2 regions of the Paenibacillus sp. FSL K6-1122 genome follow, and region 2 is predicted to be linked to the other one. Evidence: riboswitches for the same ligand, from Rfam matches in the RefSeq annotation. Region 2 holds a riboswitch; the other holds the start of a gene.
What was found. Region 2 has a riboswitch for glycine ahead of gcvT (glycine cleavage system aminomethyltransferase GcvT). Riboswitches for the same ligand answer to the same signal wherever they lie in the genome.
Positions count from the first base shown of each region.

Region 1: another riboswitch for glycine. It lies ahead of sdaAB (L-serine ammonia-lyase, iron-sulfur-dependent subunit beta); the one in region 2 lies ahead of gcvT (glycine cleavage system aminomethyltransferase GcvT).

Region 1 is NZ_CP150272.1:524,143-534,776, reverse strand. Features, by position in the region: gene NSQ20_RS02510 (ABC transporter ATP-binding protein) at 1-64, opposite strand, end outside; gene NSQ20_RS02505 (HAMP domain-containing sensor histidine kinase) at 150-1,652, opposite strand; gene NSQ20_RS02500 (response regulator transcription factor) at 1,709-2,392, opposite strand; gene NSQ20_RS02495 (alpha-glycosidase) at 2,620-4,380, shown strand; gene sdaAA (L-serine ammonia-lyase, iron-sulfur-dependent, subunit alpha) at 4,563-5,540, opposite strand; gene sdaAB (L-serine ammonia-lyase, iron-sulfur-dependent subunit beta) at 5,530-6,219, opposite strand; glycine riboswitch at 6,499-6,623, opposite strand; gene NSQ20_RS02480 (collagen-like protein) at 6,758-8,191, opposite strand; gene NSQ20_RS02475 (hypothetical protein) at 8,397-9,491, opposite strand; gene NSQ20_RS02470 (HAMP domain-containing sensor histidine kinase) at 9,493-10,634, opposite strand, start outside.
Region 2 is NZ_CP150272.1:5,454,143-5,464,776, reverse strand. Features, by position in the region: gene gcvPA (aminomethyl-transferring glycine dehydrogenase subunit GcvPA) at 1-1,184, opposite strand, end outside; gene gcvT (glycine cleavage system aminomethyltransferase GcvT) at 1,181-2,317, opposite strand; glycine riboswitch at 2,638-2,760, opposite strand; gene gcvH (glycine cleavage system protein GcvH) at 3,105-3,497, shown strand; gene NSQ20_RS24465 (PTS mannitol transporter subunit IICB) at 3,917-5,371, shown strand; gene NSQ20_RS24460 (BglG family transcription antiterminator) at 5,410-7,512, shown strand; gene NSQ20_RS24455 (PTS sugar transporter subunit IIA) at 7,509-7,943, shown strand; gene NSQ20_RS24450 (mannitol-1-phosphate 5-dehydrogenase) at 7,940-9,085, shown strand; gene NSQ20_RS24445 (DNA mismatch repair protein MutS) at 9,537-10,634, opposite strand, start outside.

The sequences.
Region 1 (10,634 bases), 2.2 Mb from region 2:
GGACCGCTGCACGGTCCCGGTATGTTTTCCATAAATTCGCCGTTTGAATAATATTTTCACTCACTGTATGATCACCTCGGAACTATCGTAACCTTCCAAGGTTAAAGCCAAAGTAGTCTCTAGTTTAAGTTTAGTTTAAAAAAGCTATTTCAGCGGTTTGTTGTTCCCCTGTTTCCCTTACCACTGTAGATATATGTCTGGACACCCGTATCGGAACTGTCTACCCGCTTGCGCAGACCCATCTCACGGATCAACAGGTCTACAATGGATAAGCCTAGACCTGTGCCTTTTGTGTCGGAATTCGGTTGCATTCCCGGACCCCGATCCTGAATAACGATTGCCGTCTCACCCTGAATCTCCTGAGTAGATATACCAATATATTTCCCGCTGTCGGCATGACGGATCACGTTTTGGAACAAATTATCAAGAATACGGCGCATGCCCTGTTCATCCATATGCCAGATCAGCGGTTCCTCTGGCAGGTCAATATCAATCTCAAATTGCTCTTTCTCCCAGACCGGGTACCAGGCCGCCGCCATTTCCCTGACGATCCGCAGTATATCTTTCTCTTCCAGCTTCAGTGTATATTTCCCACTCGTGAGCAAATTGTAGGATAACATGTTGTCAATGAGCCCGCCGAGGTCCTCCATCTTTGCTTCCATGCGATGTAATGAACGGTCACCTTGCTCACTCAGCTCTTCCTTGTGCAAAGCATGCATATGTCCACGAATCACCGTTAGCGGGGTACGCAGATCGTGGGAAAGCCCCGCAATGAGACGTTTGCGCAATTGTTCCTCCTCGCGTTCACGGTGACGGCTGTCGGACAGTTGATGCACCATCTGATTGAAGGATTCTTCCAGTTGACCAATCTCGTCTGACCGGCGGATATCTACCGGAAGCGGGAGACCTTCCTTGCCTGTGGTCATCATGGCCGTCTGCAAACGAATAAGTCGTTTGCGAATGCGTGCGAAAAAGAGAATCGACATAATGATGAAGATCAGAAAGATGAGGGTCATTACGATACCAAGATACAAGAGTTCCATGAGCCCGTTACTCTGAATTTGCAGAAGTGATCGCGGCACTTCAATGACCATGAAGCCCTGTCCTCTGTCCTGTTCATCTCCGCCAATATATGCAACTACGGTCAGTGGATCGCGAGAGGAAGCTTCTTTCATGAATTGCACCGTATTGTTTGCATTCCATAAGGCTGGAATATAAGTCTCTGTCGTTTGTCCGGAATCCAGTGACCATCTCAATGTCGTGTCTGTCCTGCCATCCGGAGACGTGGAATTCATAAGCGTTACATCTTCACCCCCAAGAATAAAGAGGGTCTCCCCGTTCACATTCACACGATACATGGAAGATTTGGGATACGAGCCATGTAATAGCTCCAACCGGGCCTTAATCTCATTATCCGAAGCACCATCCAGGTTCTTCGCTTCATGTGACCAGAGGTCACTGATCCGGGTAACATCACCGTAAGGTGCCGCTTGATTCATATTCGTGTTATTCACTACAACAACATATATGATGGACATGATCGGAAGAATGACGGGGACAAATAATACAGCCGCCAAGATCAGTAGGATGTATCTGGACATCAAGGATCGCCCAAAGCGAAGCTTGCGCCGCCCGGATTGCTTTTGATCCATGCTTCGTTCTCCCTTCCGTTCACCCTTCATGATCTTCCGTTCCCTGAACCACCGAATCATGGCTTCTTCACACGATATCCCACACCACGGACCGTCTGAATAACTACAGGATTGGCCGGATCAAGCTCCAGCTTTTCGCGTAGATGTCGAATATGTACCATTAAGGTTTTGTCCCCATCCAGATAGGGCTCGTTCCAGACGGCTTCATAGATCTGCTCTTTGGTTCGAATCATGCCCATATGTCGTAGCAGGTAGGCGAAGATGTGGAACTGTTTTCCCGATAAAATAATCTCATCTCCCGTCTCCTCATTGATAATTCGATTGTCCTTCTCATAGATGGAGAGATGATCCAGCTTCAGGGCTGTATCCGATGAGACCGCTGTTCCTGCCTTACGCAGTTGTACTTCAATCCGGGCAGCCAGTTCATCGGGGTGAAATGGTTTGGTCACATAGTCATCGGCAAAATCAAGACCGTGCAACTTATCGTCAATGGACGTTCTGGCCGAAAGCATGACAATGGGCACGGCCGGATGTTCTTTTTTCAGTCGCTGGCCCACCGTAAATCCATCCAGCCCGGGCAGCATGACATCCAGAATAATGAGTGAGCAACCGACAGCAGCCTCCGCTGCGCCTTCACCACTGCCGAGCCATACCACCTCATAACCGCGCTCCTCCAGATCGGCTCTGACCCAAGTCGCAATTTCCGTATCGTCTTCAATATATAACAGTTTGGTTTTCATCCGAATATTCGTTTCCTTTCTGCCCCCATTGGGTTAATGATATATCTGAGCATCATCATGGTAAAAGCTGTCTATAACATATGGATTCATGTCTTGTTGAAACAATGTTGAAGCCTTTACGTTACCACACATGCTAATTATAGCTTATCCATTAACGTGGGAAATGTCATATTAATCAAGTCTACCAAGTACATATCAGTTCTACACCTGACGGGAGGAATTTCATTATGCTGCTGGAAGCCATCTATCATCAACCGAAACGAAACTGGGCCTATGCCTATGACCAAGATACAATCCACCTGCGCCTGCGTGCCAAAAAGAATGATCTGACCGAGGTACATGCCCTGACCGGGGATAAATATGCGTGGGATGCAACCAAAGCGCTGGTTCCCTTAACAAAGTTCACCTCTGACTCCATGTTCGATTATTACGAGGGTGAGGTGAAACCTCCCTACCACCGACTGAAATACTCTTTTCTGCTCAAAAACGGAGACGAACAGATCTGGATGACCGAGACGGACTTCCAGGAAGAAGAACCAGACGATCCGGGTCGTATGTTCCAATTCCCTTATATTCATGCTGGAGCTGTATTCACACCCCCTGCATGGGTTAAGGATGCGGTGTTCTATCAGATTTTCCCTGAACGATTCGCCAACGGCAACCCGGATATTAGTCCGGAAAAGGTAGAACCGTGGGGTGGCGAGCCGACACCTTTCAATTTCTTCGGCGGTGACCTTCAGGGCGTGATCGACCATCTGGATTACATCAGCGATCTTGGCATTAATGCGATCTACTTCACACCCATCTTTGAAGCCACCACCAATCACAAATACGATACAGAAGACTACCTGCGGGTAGACCGGCACTTTGGTGACGCAGATACCGTGAAAAGACTGGTCGAGCTGTGCCATGCACGCGGAATTCGCGTACTTCTGGATGCTGTGTTCAACCATTCCGGGAAGACATTTGCGCCGTTTGTAGATGTGCAGAAGAACGGAGAACAATCCAAATACAAAGACTGGTTCCATGTACACGAATACCCGCTGGACGTGAAGGACGGCATTCCAACGTATGAGACCTTCGGATTCGAAGCGCACATGCCAAAGCTCAATACGGAGAATGCCGAGGTTAAGGCCTATCTGCTGGAGGTTGCCGAGTATTGGATCAAGGAAGTGGGTGCGGACGGATGGCGGCTGGATGTCGCAGACGAAGTGGACGATGCATTCTGGCGTGATTTCCGCCGTGTAGTCAAAGCGGCTAATCCGGATGCCTACATTCTGGGCGAAGTATGGAACGAGTCTTCCTCTTGGCTGCAAGGCGACCAGTTCGATGCGTCCATGAACTATCCGTTTACTGATGCCGTGAATGCTTTCTTTGTGAAAAATACGATGCACGCCGAACAGTTCGCAAACTCCATCGGGCGACAGTTATCCCGTTATCCGCTTCAGGCCAGCGAAGTGGCGTTCAACTTGCTGGACAGCCACGATACCCCGCGGCTGCTCACGCTGTGTGAAGGCGACCAGCGCAAGATGAAGCTGGCTGCGTTATTCCAGTTCAGTTACATGGGTGCTCCATGCATCTATTACGGAGACGAGATTGGCATGGACGGCGAGCATGATCCGGGTTGCCGTAAATGCATGGAATGGGATGAAGCGAAGCAGGACCGAGAGCTGTTTAACTTTTATCAGAAACTGATCTCCCTGCGTCATGTGCATCCTGCCCTGCGTGCAGAAGGCACCGTTCGTTTCTTGCAGGCTCGTCCCGATGGCAGCCAACTGGTATTTGAACGGCAAAATGAGGAGGAACGCATTCTGGTTCTGTTCAATCGATCAGAAGAGACGGCTATTGTGGAGCTGGAGGCCGGTGACGAAGAATGGACCGAGTTATTCGGCGGAAACCATCGTACCGCCAAGGAAGATGGCGTACTGGCCATTGAACTGCCCGCGTATGGATATGCTGTACTGAGTACGGCTGTGAGCCAGAACTAGAGTCATAATACACATTCATCTGAAGTCAAATATAAGTATCCTAACTTCGCTTCATCTGGCAGCATAAAACAAGCGTCCTGCATAACCCGGATTCGGGTTCACGGACGCTTGTTTTGTAATTTTGTATTCGCCGTTATACATCATAATGTCACTGATTTATATATCGGTGGTCCCGGTTCAGCTTAAACCTGAGTACCCTTGTCCACTTGAGCATTGTCCGCCCCACTTGTAGTTGTGTCAGAATCCGCTGGTTTCGACTCCTGCTCAGGCTCGGCACGCTTTGCCTTTGGTTTAGCCAGCTTTTGCATCATTTTGCGGCCGGTTGGCGTCTGGGCCAGTCCGCCCTGGGCTGTCTCCCGATGGCGGCTCGGCATCGCACTGCCTACTTCCAGCATGACGTCGATGACTTCGTCTGACGGAATGGCACTACGCACTCCGGCCAGGGCCATGTCAGCCGCAGCCAGCGCCGTAACCGCACCCAGTCCATTACGGACGATGCACGGGATTTCAACAAGGCCTGCGACCGGATCGCAGATAAGGCCCAGTGTATTTTTTAACGCCAAACCAACGGCATGAACGACCTGTTCCGGTGTACCTCCACGCAGTTCAACCATGGAACCCGCAGCCATGCCGATCGCGGAACCCACTTCCGCCTGACAGCCACCCTCGGCCCCGGAGATAAATGAATTGTTGGCAATAACATAACCAATCGCTCCCGCACAGAACAACCCGTTCACCAAATGTTCGTCCGTCCAGCCAAAACGCTCCTGTGAGCTAATAAAAACACCGGGGATGATGCCGCAGGAACCGGCTGTTGGTGTTGCCACGATCCGACCCATGGAGGCATTCACTTCAGATACACACAGGGCATACGCCATGGCAAGTGCGGAAGCATCTCCTGAGCAAGTCTCACCCTTGCGAATGTACTCGGCCATTTTTTTACCGTCTCCACCCGTTAACCCACTGCGTGATGTCGTATCTTCCGTTAACCCTTTGCGTACCGCTTCCTTCATCACCTGATAATATTCAGACATCTGTTTCACAACATCCGCTTCCGGTGTATTGGTCTCCTGAACCTGCTCCTCGATCATCAGCTGAGCAATGGTTTTGGATTCTGCTGTACAGATCGTATTCAGTTCGTGCAAATGTTTAAACCGCATCCGAATCAACTCCTCTCTTCAAATCGATAACACGAATGTCCAGCACATGGTCCAGCTCCCTTAGACGCTTGAGCATATCGGGATTAGGCACACCATCCATTTCCATCGCGGTAAGCGCTTCGCCATCACGGGCTTTCCGGTCCACCTGCATATACCCGATGTTAACCCCGGATGAACTGATCGTGGACGTTACAGATGCAAGCACCCCTGCTTTGTCCGCATGTCGCAGAACAAGTGTTGGAAACTCACCACTAATCTGAACACGAAAATCATTCATCGCATGCACCGATACACTGCCACCACCAATGGATGCACCGATTAAGGAGCAGGCACGTTCTCCATGCCATAACTCAATTTTGACCGTATTTGGATGAGGAGCAGGCAGGCCACTTGTATAAAACTCAACCTCCATGCCTGCTTCCTCTGCGTATTGCTCTGCATCCGGGATACGTGGATCGTCTGTGACATAGTCCAAAAGACCGCCGATCAGTGCCAGATCTGTTCCGTGCCCCTGATACGTGTCAGCGAATGAACCATATAACGTCAGCCGGGCACGTTCTGGCGTACATCCAAGCCACTGACGAGCAATTCTCCCTAACCTTGCCGCTCCAGCTGTATGTGAACTTGAAGGCCCTGTCATGGACGGACCAATAATTGAGAAAACATCTTTAAATCGCACTTTATAACCCTCCATTATTAATCATGATTCATATTTGTAAAATGTATTCGTCATTTCGATCCAGGAGTTTCATCCACAATGTCCCTTATTTAGATATGATGACATCAAAAAAGGACAGAAGAAGGCCTTAGGCCCTCTCTCTGTCCTCGATACCTGAGAGTTTCACGATCAGCAGTGTCTCACAACAAGGGTGCACTGCCTGCGATTACAGACAAGTTCACCGGGCTGACTGATCATATACCCCTTGGGTGGCGCAGTTCGCGCACTCTCCAGAGTTGCGTCCAACGATGGTACATTTACCTGAGAGATTAACCACTGCGCCGGGTGCGCAGCAGCTTGCTCCTTCGGTGCCTGAACACTAGCCATATTGCTCGGCTAACCCAGGTCTCTCCCGCTCGTTATCATCCGCTGTATTATTTTAATTCGATTCGAATTGGTACATTTCTAAGTTTTTGATCAAGTATACCCATAGAGTAATGTACAATATCATATATGTCAACAAAAGTAACGTGTAATTATCATAAGTTCGATGTCTATTTTAACTGAAACGAATAGCATTCAGATTTCTCACTTCAGCTGAGGCACTCGTGACGTTGCTAGTTGTCGTAAATTGGATACTTATCGTGTATGCATTAGTCGTTGTAGCCGGGGATGTATCCACGTAAGTGTTGGAGGAAAGAAACCTCAACGTTCCCGAAGCATTACCACTTCGTGAGAGCTGCAATTGATTAATTAAAACTCCATTACGTCTCAGATTAATGTTATACGCAATACTCCAGTTAGCCCCTACAACTATTGCTATTTGTGTACTATTATCGATTTTCACGCGTTGACCTGCCACTACAGGTACATTAAGTGTCTGAATCGTCGTTTCAGCTACTAATGAAAGACCCAACGCCGTGGTCTGGCTATCAGCAAACAAGGAAGAATCCGCAGGGGCAGAAGCTGCTGTCGATCCAGTAGCTCCTGTTGTTCCTGTAATACCAGTGACTCCGGTCGTTCCCGTCAGTCCTGTTGCTCCTGTAACACCAGTGACTCCAGTTGTTCCCGTCAGTCCTGTTGCTCCTGTAACACCAGTGACTCCGGTCGTTCCCGTCAGTCCTGTCGCTCCTGTAACACCAGTGACTCCGGTCGTTCCCGCTACTCCCGTTACGCCTGTTGCACCTGTAACACCAGTGACCCCTGTCGTTCCTGTTATTCCTGTACTCCCGGTAATCCCCGTGGCTCCAGTAGACCCTGTCTCTCCCGTGCTCCCGGTAATCCCCGTGGCTCCAGTAGACCCTGTTTCTCCCGTGCTCCCGGTAATCCCCGTGGCTCCAGTAGACCCTGTTTCTCCCGTACTCCCAGTAATACCCGTCACTCCGGTAAGCCCTGTCTCTCCTGTGGTCCCCGTACTTCCAGTAGCGCCCGTGACTCCTGTCACTCCGGTAGATCCTGTCTCCCCCGTGGTCCCAGTGACACCGGTCTCTCCCGTCGATCCCGTAGTTCCTCCAGGAGGACCAGTAACTCCTGTCAGTCCTGTAACACCTGTAGCCCCTGTAGGACCAGTTGTTCCCGCAACCCCTGCTGTCCCTGTAGCTCCAGTCGCACCCGTTACCCCGACTAGACCGGGGTTCGCTCCTAACAATTCCTCAGACACCAAACGATGTGCCGTTACCAGTTGACCGTTCTCGTTTTTCCCCCATACGGAAATCTGAACTTCATCCTCCGTATCATCACCTGTGATAAATATAAACTCAAATGCATCCAAATCTGCATAATAGTCTTTTGTTATAACCTGGTTAGGCAAAACATTAAACAATTCCTCAACATATAGTGTGCGAACACCATTCAAATAATAGCCTTGAACCAGAACGGTAGAGAAACTAGTGAGACTCCAATTGTCCAACTTCACTGTAATTCTCTGTGTAGGACGCTCGCCGCTTCCCACCACTATATTATTTTCTATTGGCCCTGTTGATAAAACAGCCATCCTGCGATGCCCCCTTCTCCTGCCTGCATCACCAAATCAAGATTGTTTTCTATAAATATGCATATTGAACTGTAAACGTGAAGTTGCCCTCTTGCCTTTTTGGAGTGGACTGAAAGGAGATCGAATAGATATCCACCACACCAAAAGGATAATATACAAAAAAAGCTGCCGCTTCGTTTCTGCGGCAACCTTATTATTCTTTAGCTCATCTAGACGGATTGGGAAGGGTCAGTGCTTCCGCCCAAGCTTGCAGCTTTGCCTTTGTCCATCCTTCATTTTCACCCATGATGGAGTACCGCAAGCCATTCTCACTCCATGATATGTTCCGAATGCTCTTCATATATGAACCCTCGGTGTTACGAACCTTAATCTCGGCTTCATCCGGTATTAGTGTATCGTCCACATTTTCTTCCGGCATCTTGAATACCGTCAGGCTGACTTCTACCTTGTCGTTACTTACATAATACAAGGTTACTTCATCTCTGCTCAGCTCACCGCGCGATGTAGACATTTCGATCCGTGATAGTTCGAATTCTCCACTCATGTCCTGTAGGAACGGCTGTTCCAACGCTTCTTCCGCTTCCTCTAGGGTCACTTCGGAATTCTGCATCATATCGGTTAAGTCCTTCACATCGACCTCCTTAGGGATGTCAATTACGAAAGTATCCTTTGTGAATTCAGGGTCATACTGAATCGGATCATAGACCATTTCTGATTTTCCATCCCCATACGCGCTGTTTACTTTGACAATCATCCACGTTTTGGGATCTACCCAATACTCTGAAGATATGGAGAATGCGCCTTCTTCTTTTGGTGTCAACTCAATATGAATGACGTCCTGTCCATGAAGTTTCTCCTGTCCCATCATATTCACATCATGCGTAGTACGTAACCGCTCTAGTTGATCGAGCAATATTTGCTTCTGGGTTTGATTAGGTTGTTGTGACACGGATGATGCATCCATGGAATATGCTGCCCCTGTCTCTTTTTCATATATGATGATCTTCTTTCCATCATTAACTGCGTAACTGACATTGCCATTCTCTGATGTTTCCGTGCGCTTTCGTCCGGTTTCCCCATCTACCCATTCCTTAATTTGCATCGTGTTAGTCAGCTTGTCATCCGCCCATATCTTCATCACACCTTCCGCATAATACGAGGCGGGTTCTGTTTCTGCTGAGACAACCTTCTCAATCATCTCATCTCCTGACATAGCCAGCATATCCTTCTCCGCGCAACCTCCAAGCAGGGCGCCTGCCAACACAGCAGTACCCAGCATCATCCATCCTTTTTTCATCATCTTATCCACCCTCTCTGCGTTTACATTCTCCATGTTCAGGCAATCGGCATGCTGCCAGCGTTCCATATCCTTCGTATGACCACATGCGCATATCCCCTCCGTGCTTTATTGCAACCCGTTTGGCTATACTCAATCCCAATCCCGAACCACCTGCATATGTCTTCTCCTCCTGATTCTGGTGTTGAACATAGGGTTCGAAAATACGAATGAGCTGTTCTTCAGGAATAGCAGGACCTTCGTTTTGTACTATGATCAATGTTGCTCCCGCCCTGTAGTTATCCAATTCAGCTCTAAGCGAAGGAATAATCCATTCAGGAAGCTCCCAATCTGAAGCAATAACCCCTAGTCCCATTACACCGTTCGTCCTTGTGTGGCGTAGTGCATTATTTATCAGATTATCTGTCAGGCGCATCAGTTGTTCGGGATGAACTCGGTACAGTTGATCTGTGCGGACATCCATCTTCACGTCAATCTGACCACGCTCGGCAAGTCCCTCATAGCTCCCAAGCAGCATATCAAAAAACTCTTCACCTTCCACCTTAACCATGGCCATCTCCGATTCACTGGAACCCAGCGCCGTATACATCTCAAGTTCACTAATCATCTGTTTCATCCGCTCCACATTTCCGAGCAGCACATCCTGATATTCCTGCCTTTCAAGACGTTTCAGTTGACGATCACCGTTAAGTACTTCCGTATAGGCACTAATGGACATCAACGGTGTTTTCAGATCATGGGATAACGAGGCGATCATGAGCTGTTTTTCTTTTTGCTCCCTCTCCACATCGGCCTGAGTATGTCTGATCTTGTCTTGCATTGCATCAAACTGTTGGAGCAAGATGCCCATTTCATCATGACGAACAGGTACCACATCCGTAGCAGCCTCTCCCCGTGCAAAAGCATCCATTCGTTCTATGAGATATTTCATCGGCCGAAAGAGCTTTCGGGATAGCAACCACAGCACTGTTCCGTATAACAGGATAAAGAAAGTAGCAGCGAGACCCATGACCCAGGTAGTCCGCAAGGATATGCCTTCCAGCCAATCTCCACGCAGCATGACGATTTCGTAAATGCCGACCAACTCACCCTTTTCCCATACGGGTTTCTTCAACGAGAATGTACGATGACGAATCTGTAAGTTGT
Region 2 (10,634 bases):
CCTTCAGGAAGCTTAATCACAAATTCATTAAATGTTGGTGCATTAAAAGTAAGGCTAACTCCAGGAATCGCAGTTAATGTATTGAGGGTGTAATGACTCTTTTGCAAATTCAGATCCGCGACATCGATCATGCCCTGTTTACCCATGATGGACATATATACAGATGCGCTGAGCGCAAGCAAAGCTTGGTTGGAACAAATGTTGGACGTCGCCTTTTCGCGGCGGATATGCTGTTCACGTGCTTGCAGTGTGAGTACAAAACCACGTTTGCCGTTGCGATCCGTGGTCTGGCCTACAATTCGGCCAGGAATTCGGCGCATATGAGGCTGGGACACGGCGAAATATCCGCATGTAGGGCCGCCGAGTGAAGCGGCGATACCGAGGGGCTGCGCATCGCCAACAACGATGTCGGCACCCAGCTTGCCTGGGGCTTCCAGCAGACCCAGCGATAGCGGGTTAGCACTTACGACGAGCAGACCCTTGTGCGCATGCACGAGGTCGGCAGCCTGCTTTACATTTTCCACAGCACCAAAGAAGTTCGGACTCTGGATCATGACAGCAGCGGTATCGTCCGATATGGCGGCTTGCAGGGCATCCCAATCAGTGACGCCATCTTTATAACCAATCTCGACAATCTCCAGACGGAGTCCGTGCGCATACGCCTGCAATACCTGACGGGCTTCCGGATGAACGGTACGGGATACGATGAGCTGTTTGCGACGAGTTGCCGCTGCGGCCAGGTTTCCTGCTTCGGCAAAGGCAGTTGCGCCATCATACATACTGGCATTCGCTACAGCCATACCGGTTAATTCACAGATGTACGATTGAAATTCGAAAATGGCCTGTAGTTCACCTTGGCTGATCTCAGGCTGATAAGGTGTGTAGGCAGTGTAGAACTCGGAACGGGAAATGACATGATTGATGACGGAAGGAACATGATGATCGTATATGCCTGCGCCGAGGAAGCTGGCGTGTGTTTCGAAATTGGCGTTGGCGCCAGCTTGTTTGGACATATGACGTGTCAGCGCATATTCATCAAGTTTGGAGGATACGGGCAGCTCGCCCTGATAACGAATCTCCTGCGGAATGTCCTGAAAAAGATCCTCCAGCGTATCCACACCGATGGTTGCGAGCATCGTGCTCTGATCTTGCTCGGTCATGGGAATGTAACGGTGCTTGCTCATGCTTGATCAGCTCCTTGAGTAGGTGTCTTCGACATACGTGTCCGTTTATGAAAAGGGGTCTTCACGACCTCGGCTTTTAGTTTCTTGCCGCGGATCTCAATCTCAAGCGGGGTTCCCAGCGCAGCGTATTTGCTGTCGATGAGGGCAAGCCCAAGATTACGCTTCAATGTAGGTGATTGTGTGCCTGTTGTCACTTCACCAATCTGTACGCCTTCGGCGTAAATTGGATAGTGGGGGCGGGGAATACCGCGCTCCAACACTTCGATGCCGACCAGTTTGCGGGCGGGCCCGTCAGTTTTTTGCTGTAACAAGGCTTCGTGTCCGATAAAAGGTCCGGCATTCAGCTTCACAAACATACCTACGCCAGCTTCGAGCGGAGAGATGGTTGCCGACAATTCCTGTCCATACAGAGGGAGTTTTGCTTCAAAGCGCAGTGTATCCCGAGCACCGAGGCCTGTCGGTACAAGTCCGTGACCTTCACCGGCTTGCATTAACCCATTCCAGACCACAGCGGCCTGATCTGCAGGAACATATAGCTCAAAACCATCTTCACCGGTATAACCAGTACGGGACAACAGCAATTTTACTCCACAGACTTCGGCATCCTGCACAAAACGAAACGGTTCAATCGTGGATACATCCGTATCTGTAACTTTTCTAATAATGTCTACAGCCAGTGGACCTTGCAAGGCGAGTAGCGCCGTCTGCTCCGAATCGTTGGTCATGCTTACGCCGGGGATCAAGTGCTCTTGCAACCACGCCCAATCCTTGTCGATGTTGGAGGCGTTAACAACGAGCATATAATGCTGATCTTCCAGCTTATACACGAGCAGATCATCCACCACACCGCCATCTGGATAACACATCAGGGTGTACTGGGCTTGATCAGGAACCAGCGTGGTCACATCATTGGTCATCATTTGTTGCAAAAACGCTTCAGCCTGCTCACCTTGTACCGTGAATTCGCCCATATGGGATACATCAAACAGTCCCGCGCGCTCGCGTACCGCTTCATGTTCTTTCTGGATTCCGCTAAATTGTACCGGAAGCTCCCAGCCTCCAAAATCAATGCACCGTACGCCTTCGTATTGCTGATACAGTGGGAAGAGTGGTGTTCTAAGCAAATCGGACATCAAATCACCTCGTCATAGGCCGTCAGCCGGCCGGATATACAATCGTGGATCAATGAACCAGGGTATTTTTAAATTTTCAGCTAGATATTTTCATCACATAAGTATGGTAAGGGCAGCTATGGCAGCGCCGTTCTACATCCTGTTTTTCGTTTTTTGGGAAAAAGGAAAAGGACAGGCCAAAGAATCGGCATGCCAAGTAGCACGCTTATTCTAAGGCTCTGTCCCTTGTACCTGAGAGTTACCCCGCTACGTTGTGCAGCAGGTTTCCCCTTGGGTGATCATAACGCCCGCACAGGGCGAATAGATGCTCTCCAGAGTTGCGTCCCGTAAAAGTCCTTTTGCCTGAGAGATTCACCCCCGCTTATCGGTGGTTTACTCCTTCGGCGTTACCTCATGTACATCCCGAATCGGGTGTCACGGGTAATCTCTCCCTTTACATTCATCCGCGGGTATAACATAGTCCAATAAACACATTTACTCCTCTCATTAAAACGTGAATCCACTACCGATGTCAAGAACGATATCATAGATAATGATTTAAAACCGAATATTTAATTTATTTTTCATGTTATTGTTCGTGTATTTATAAAGAGTGCGCTTACTATTCTAATATTCACCAGTATATGAAGAAAGAGTGTAATCCGGTTACAGGATTTAGAGGTGTTCAGCAAATAAATTGTGAGGTATCTTGACATTTGATTCAAAAATGTCATACGCTATGTTCTGGGAAAAAGGTTAAGGTCAAAGAACGCATGCACTCATTTAATGAAAAGCGAGGCGGATATCGATGAGCGAATTGAAAAGTGATTTCCTGTACAGTGAAGAGCACGAATGGGTGCAAACCGTAGGGGAGGATACTGTACGTATTGGCATTACCGAGTTCGCGCAGCATCAGCTGGGTGACATTGTGTTTGTGGAATTGCCTGACCTTGAAACCAATGTAAAAGCAGAGGACAGCATTGGAACGATCGAATCGGTCAAAACGGTTTCGGACTTGTTCTCTCCCGTCACAGGTTCAATTATTGCAGTGAATGATTCGTTGCAGGACTCCCCTGAACTTGTGAACAGCTCTCCTTACGAGGAAGGCTGGATGATTGAGATCCGTGTTGAGGGAGATCTGACAGCAGCATTGTCTACATTGATGAATGCAGACGCGTATCGGAAACATACGGAAGAATAGTATCAACGAACTTGTACTTATTAACATATATTTTATAATTAAATGATATGAGCTTCATATTGTTTCGACCTGTGTGAGCCGGATGCTTGCACAGGTTTTTTGTGCTTTCCAAGAATGGTTTCCAATGCGGATTTGAGCAGATTGTTTATGTACATCACCAGATTGGACCAAGCTATAGGTAGGAAAATTATTCTGGAAATGATAAAAGTCATAGGCAAGAAAAGCCTTGTGTATCAATGGGTTCAGCCATTATGCATCCATTAAAACGATTACATAACCTAATGTTGTCATCATTGTTCATGACGAAAGTACGCTTTCATTTCATTGAACAGGAGAGCATTCTCGCTTAGGATTACAGCAGGGGAGAAATGATACCCCTTTCATAAATCATAATCACTTGATCCAAGGAGGATAATACAATGAGTAATTTGGACCAATCGTCCAATTCCAAAGGTGGGCTACGGGTTGGTGTTCAGCGTTTTGGCCGATTCCTGAGTGGTATGGTCATGCCAAATATGGGAGCGTTCATCGCCTGGGGATTAATTACGGCTCTGTTCATTCCAACAGGCTGGTTCCCTAACGAGACGCTTGCACAGCTAGTTGATCCGATGATCAAATATTTGCTGCCACTGTTAATTGGTTACACCGGAGGTACGATGGTGCATGGTCAGCGTGGTGGTGTCGTCGGTGCCATTATGACCATCGGGGTCATCGTGGGTAGTGATATCCCGATGTTCCTCGGTGCCATGATTGCCGGACCACTGGCAGCATGGATCATTAAAAAGTTTGATAAATCCATTGAAGGTAAAGTTAAAGCCGGATTTGAAATGCTTGTTAACAACTTCTCAGCCGGTATTATTGGCGGGATCTTGGGGATTTTTGCGCTACTGGGCATCGGGCCTGCTGTAGAAGCGATTAGCAAAGTATTATCTGCCGGTGTACAGGGCTTAATGAATCTTGGTTTGCTGCCGCTGGTCAACCTAATCATTGAACCAGGTAAAGTATTGTTCCTGAACAATGCAATCAACCACGGGATTCTTACACCAATTGCAACAGATCAAGCGAGAGAATTAGGGAAATCCGTATTATACATGCTTGAATCAAACCCGGGTCCGGGACTTGGTATCTTACTTGCTTACTGTTTCTTCGGACGCGGAATGGCCAAATCTTCTGCACCGGGTGCCGTAATCATTCATTTCTTCGGGGGAATTCATGAGATCTACTTCCCTTACATTCTGATGAGACCGATTCTGATTCTTGCTGCAATTGCGGGTGGCGTCGCAGGTACATTAACATTCATGCTCACCGGAGCAGGACTTGTTTCAGCACCATCACCGGGTAGTATTATCGCGTATTTCTTCTTAACACCAAAAGGTGGATACCTGCCGATGTTCGCAGGGGTGCTTGTAGCAGCCGTCGTTTCTTTCCTGGTTGCAGCAGTGTTGCTGAAAACGGGTAAACAAAAGGACGAAGATCTGGAGTCCGCATCCAGTCGGATGAAAGACATGAAGAGTCAAGGAACCCTGCCAAACGCTGGTATTACGGCTAATCAACGTGAAGCAGACAGAGCCGCAGATATGGCTTCTTCTACCGTCAAAACAGACGTGAAGAAAATTGTCTTCTCCTGTGATGCAGGCATGGGGTCAAGTGCCATGGGTGCTTCCATTCTACGCAAGAAGATGAAGGCAGAGGGGATTGACGTTACGGTGACCAATACGGCTATCAGTGATATCCCGCCGGATGCAGACGTGGTGATCACACAACAAGTATTGACCGATCGTGCCCGCTCCGTTGCACCGAATGCAGAACATATATCCATCGACAACTTCCTAAAAAGCCCGGAATACGATGCGCTCGTTGAACGTCTAAAGTAATTGCACGCATTTGTTTTCCCTGAGCCGGAGGCTGAGATATGAGTATTACCAAAAGACAACGTGAAATCGTGGAGTTCTTGCTAGAGCATCCACATGAAGTAACAGCCGGCGAAATCGCCGTTGAAGTAAAGGTCAGTACCCGAACGGTTCACCGGGAGCTGCAAATGATTGAACAATGGCTTGAACCTTTGGGTATGAAGCTGGAAAAAAAATCAGGAACCGGTATCCGAATCGATGCCGGTTCCGATGATCTGGCTGTATTGCGCCAGCAACTAGAGGGTAAAGAATATGTAGAGTTTACGCCAGAAGAGCGTAAGCTCTTCATGCTTTGCATCCTGCTGGATGAACCGGAGCCTGTAAAGTTACTCGCCTTGGCTTCGGATCTGAAAGTGACCGTATCCACCGTAACCACTGATCTGGACGATCTGGAGTCACGAATTCGTCAGGCGGGACTAAAGCTGGTTCGCAGACGAGGATATGGCGTCAAGATTAACGGAAGTGAGACGATTCATCGCACAGCCATAGCTGCACTTGCTCTGGAATTTCTGGATGAGTCCGACCTGTTCGGAAGACAGCCAGAACAGGGAGGCTCCATCGTAAACCAAAAATTGTTGGATATGATTGGACACGGTGATGTGCTTACGGTCGAAAATGCATTATGGCAACCAGACATCGAATGGCTGGAGAACATCCCGGAACGCCAATACATGAAGTTGCTGATTCAATTATCCGTAGCGGTTGTACGTATTCGTAAAGGCTCTGGCATTGGCCGTATACCTCCCCTGGAGAACAATGGAGATGAAGTCGCAGAGCAGGATGAGATGAAGGTTCCACCTTATATGGCTTCCCGCTTGTGTGGTATGTTATCGACCCAGCTGGGGCTGACATTCTCCCAAGATGAGCAAGCTTATTTTCACAGACTATTAGTTGAGACAGAGCAGCGGATTCATTCTTCGCGGCTGTTGCCAATAGACGATTTGATTTTACTGGACAGGGTACATTCACTGATTGATCAGATGCAGGCGAGAACGCATTACGCCTTTCATGAGGATCGTTTGCTTCGTGAAGGTCTGCTTGGTCATATGCAACCTGTCATGGAGCGAATTGAAGGACAACAGATGATTCGTAACCCGCTACTGCAGCAGATTCGCAAGGATTATGATTCCCTCTTCGAAGAGGTCAAACAATCCGTGCATCAAGCTTGGCCAGGCACAGAAGTTCCGGATGAAGAAATTGGTTTCCTGGTCATGCATTTTGGGGCTTCCATCGAGAGGTTACGTGCACTGAAACGTGAGATCAGGGCAATCATCGTGTGTACAAGCGGAATTGGATCATCACGCATGCTTTCCAGCCGACTATCAAAGGAGATCCCTGAGATTCGGATCATGGACAGCGTGTCCTGGTATGAAGCTGCCCGGATACCTACAGATCAATATGATTTGGTGTTATCCACTGTTGATCTGCCGATGGATGAAAATCAGTATTACAAAGTGAGTCCACTGCTTACGGCAGAAGAGAGCGAGCGTCTGCGTCATTTTATCCGAACAACAACATTACAACGACAGCATAATAAGCCCCGTGAAGCCGAGGTTCAGACGACAAGTCGTTACTCGGACCCTGACGGAATGGAAGCTATTTTAGTTGAAATCGTCCGAATTATTGGCAAGTTTCAGGTGTATCCGCTGGATAACCAAGATATCGGATTCTATAAAACGGTGTATGCGATGTGCAACGTACTCCATGGATCTGGTGTGCTGAAGGAACCGGAGGAGGTCGCGAAACGGTTGGAGGCACGTGAGGCAGTGGGGAGTCAGAAGATTCCCGGTACAAGACTTGCGCTGTTTCATACACGCAGTGAGGGAATTTACAGGCCGTCCATTAGCTTGTTTCAGCTCACTGAGCCACTCCTCTGTACGCCGGATGATCCGGCAGGAGTTACCCATGTCCTCTTGATGCTTGGTCCCAGAGAATTATCCAAGGAAAGCCTGGAGGTTCTCAGTGAGATCAGCGCCCTGTTATTACAGGAAGAAATGATTACATTGCTGGAAAAAGGAATCAGGGATGAACTCATTCATTACCTGTCCCAGGAACTTGTTGGATTTTATCGCAGTAAAACCGAAATTGGAGGTCAACCATTATGAGTATGTTAACAACAGATAAAGTCATCATGAATGCGACGGCTCAGGACAAATACGAAGCGATTCGTATGGCAGGGAAGATTTTGAAGGATGCGGGACATATTACCGCTGATTACATTGAAAAGATGATTGAGCGTGAAGAGATTGTCTCGACCTATGTAGGGAACGGCTTGGCTATTCCGCACGGTACAAAGGAATCCAAAGCTTTCATTTTATCGACAGGTATCTCTGTCATTCAGTATCCTCAAGGTGTTGATTTTGGCGAAGAAAAAGCCTATATGGTCATTGGTATCGCGGCTCAAGGCGGGGAACATATGGAGATCTTGACTAGCATCGCGGTGATCTGTGCTGAGGATGAGAATATGGAGGCCCTGCGTCTGGCGAAAACAGCCGAAGAAGTAATCGCTATTCTGGAAAGTGAAATGGAGCTATGAAGGCCCTACACTTTGGCGCAGGTAACATTGGACGCGGGTTTATCGGCTTGATCCTCTCCCGTGCAGGGTATGAGGTTATTTTCTCCGACGTGAATCAGACCTTGGTAACGGCTCTCCAGCAACGGGGGCAGTATACGGTGGAACTGGCCAACGAGAGCAAGGATCAGGAGACCGTTACAGGTGTAAATGCAATCGATGGAACCCAGCTGGAGACGGTTGCCCAAAACGTGGTGGAAGCTGATCTGATTACAACCGCGGTGGGCGTAGGCGTGCTGAAACATATTGCACCAGGTATTGCGAAGGGGCTTGAGAAAAGACTGAATTCGGGTCCGGTACAAAACCCGCTTCACATTATCGCTTGCGAGAACGCCATTGGAGCCAGTACACAATTGAAAGAGCATGTATATGCTCTGCTCAATGAAGAGGTACGTTCCCTTGCGGATCAGTACGTTTATTTTCCAGATTCAGCCGTAGACCGGATTGTACCTATTCAGCATCATGAAGATCCGTTGCATGTACAGGTGGAGCCTTTTTACGAGTGGGTGGTGGATAGTTCCCAGATGGCTCCTGCATTCAAACCGGTTGAGGGCATCGTATATGTCGATGATCTGGAGCCGTATATCGAACGTAAACTGTTCACTGTTAATACAGGACACTGCGTTGCTGCGTACATCGGTAATGTGCACGGTTATGACACGATTCAGAAGGCTATTGCTGATGAAAAGGTGAAATCGATTGTATACGGTGCTTTGCAGGAAACGGGAAAAGTTCTAGTGAAACGTTTTGCATTCAACCCGGAAGAACATGAGCAGTATATTGTCAAAATATTGGGACGGTTTGTCAACCCGTATCTTACCGATGAGGTTACTCGTGTTGGTCGTTCCCCGCTGCGTAAGTTGTCCCCAAATGATCGTCTGGTTCGCCCGGCCCTTCAGGCATATGCGGATGGAACTGATACGACTTATCTGGCTATGGGTATGGCAGCAGCCTGCAAGTTCGATGTCTCCGATGATCCGGAAGCAGTTGAACTGCAGAACATGATCCGCCAGAAGGGGATTACAGCTGCGCTCCACCATTATACGTCCATGAATGAGCATCATCCGGTGCTTGAACAGGCTGTTGCCCAGTATAACCAAATGTAAGAACAGTGGTAGCAAGCTAACAGTATTGATGAGGCATAATGAAGAAGAGCCATACAGTTATTAACTGTGTGGCTCTTCTTTTGGTTGGCGTTTATCGGCATAGTCGTCCAAACAGCGTTGACATATGCAGGATTTTCGGCGCTGCTCTGGCGGAATGCGGTCAAACACACCCTCGGGGAAAGTAGCCCGGTTACACCAGCATTCCGAATGAGGATGTCCTGCGGCATAGGAACAGCGATTAGCTTCCCCGCATAATGGGCAGACAAGAACATCGATATGGATGTGCTCTTGATCGTCTTGTACTGCAGACATTCAGTTCTTCCCTCCCTGTGCAATAGCTACGAGCTGAAGTTAAACATACTGGTACCAGTATAACAGAAATGTGCCGGTGATTATGGATTTCACTCTGTATATATGACTTCCAGTTCACCACATCTGTTTCTCCCATCGGCTATTCTTCAGGCGGTAATTCGATCTGTAGGCCTTTCACATGTTTGCGTCCCATCAACTTACGTTTCTTTCGATTTTCCTTTGTTTCCAGCACAATGTCCAAGTCATAATCGTCACCCGGATAAAGCTCATCGGCAGATATATGCAGGGTCAGGCGTTTCTTATGGATTTTTATTTTGCGTCCACGTAACATGACCCCGATATTTCCACGGCTATCCTCTACATCACAGACGATGCCCGACTGATTAAGATAGGCTGCATATACCCGATCCCCTTTACGAAAATTTTTGGCAGGAGCAGGGGTATCTGACTCTCTGGGTGTTGTTTTTTTGTTGAGACCGATTGAATCCTTTGACTGCTTCGGCTGATTCAGCTTGGATAACTCTGCTGGGCCGTCTGCTTCTGCAACGGAACGATCAGGCGTCAGGATCGGTGTTTCCAAAGGAGGTGACGTGAACCCTAATGTACGATCTCTCGAAATATTTTGATCGGACAGGGACTTGGATCGCTCTATAATTCGCTGTGGCATGCCCAGCTTTAATGCGATGGAGTAAGCATAGCTCTCACCAGCTTCTCCGATACGCAATCGATACAGTGGCTGGAGAGAAACGGTGTCAAATTCCATGCGGGCATTTTCAAATCCTGGGGTGGCAGCTGCAAAATGCTTGATCTCACCAAAATGTGTTGTCGCCACAACGGTTGCTCCGCGGCTGTGAAGTTCCTCCAGCATGGCGATAGAAAGTCCAACACCTTCACCGGGATCTGTGCCGGAAGCCATCTCATCAATGAGCACCAGAGTCGACGTATTGGCCTGTTCCAGTATGCCAATCATATTGCGAATATGTGCAGAGAATGTACTGAGCGCTTGTTCCATACTCTGTCCGTCACCAATATCAACCGCTACCTCGTTATAAACGGCCATCTCGCCACCTTCCTCTACCGGAATAAGCAAACCGGATTGCATCATCAGGGTTAACAAACCAAGTGTTTTGAGTGCGACCGTTTTACCACCGGTATTCGGGCCAGTAATAATGAGCGACGAGTATGTTCTGCCGATTGCAAAATCAAGGGGAACCATGGAAGAACCCATGAACGGATG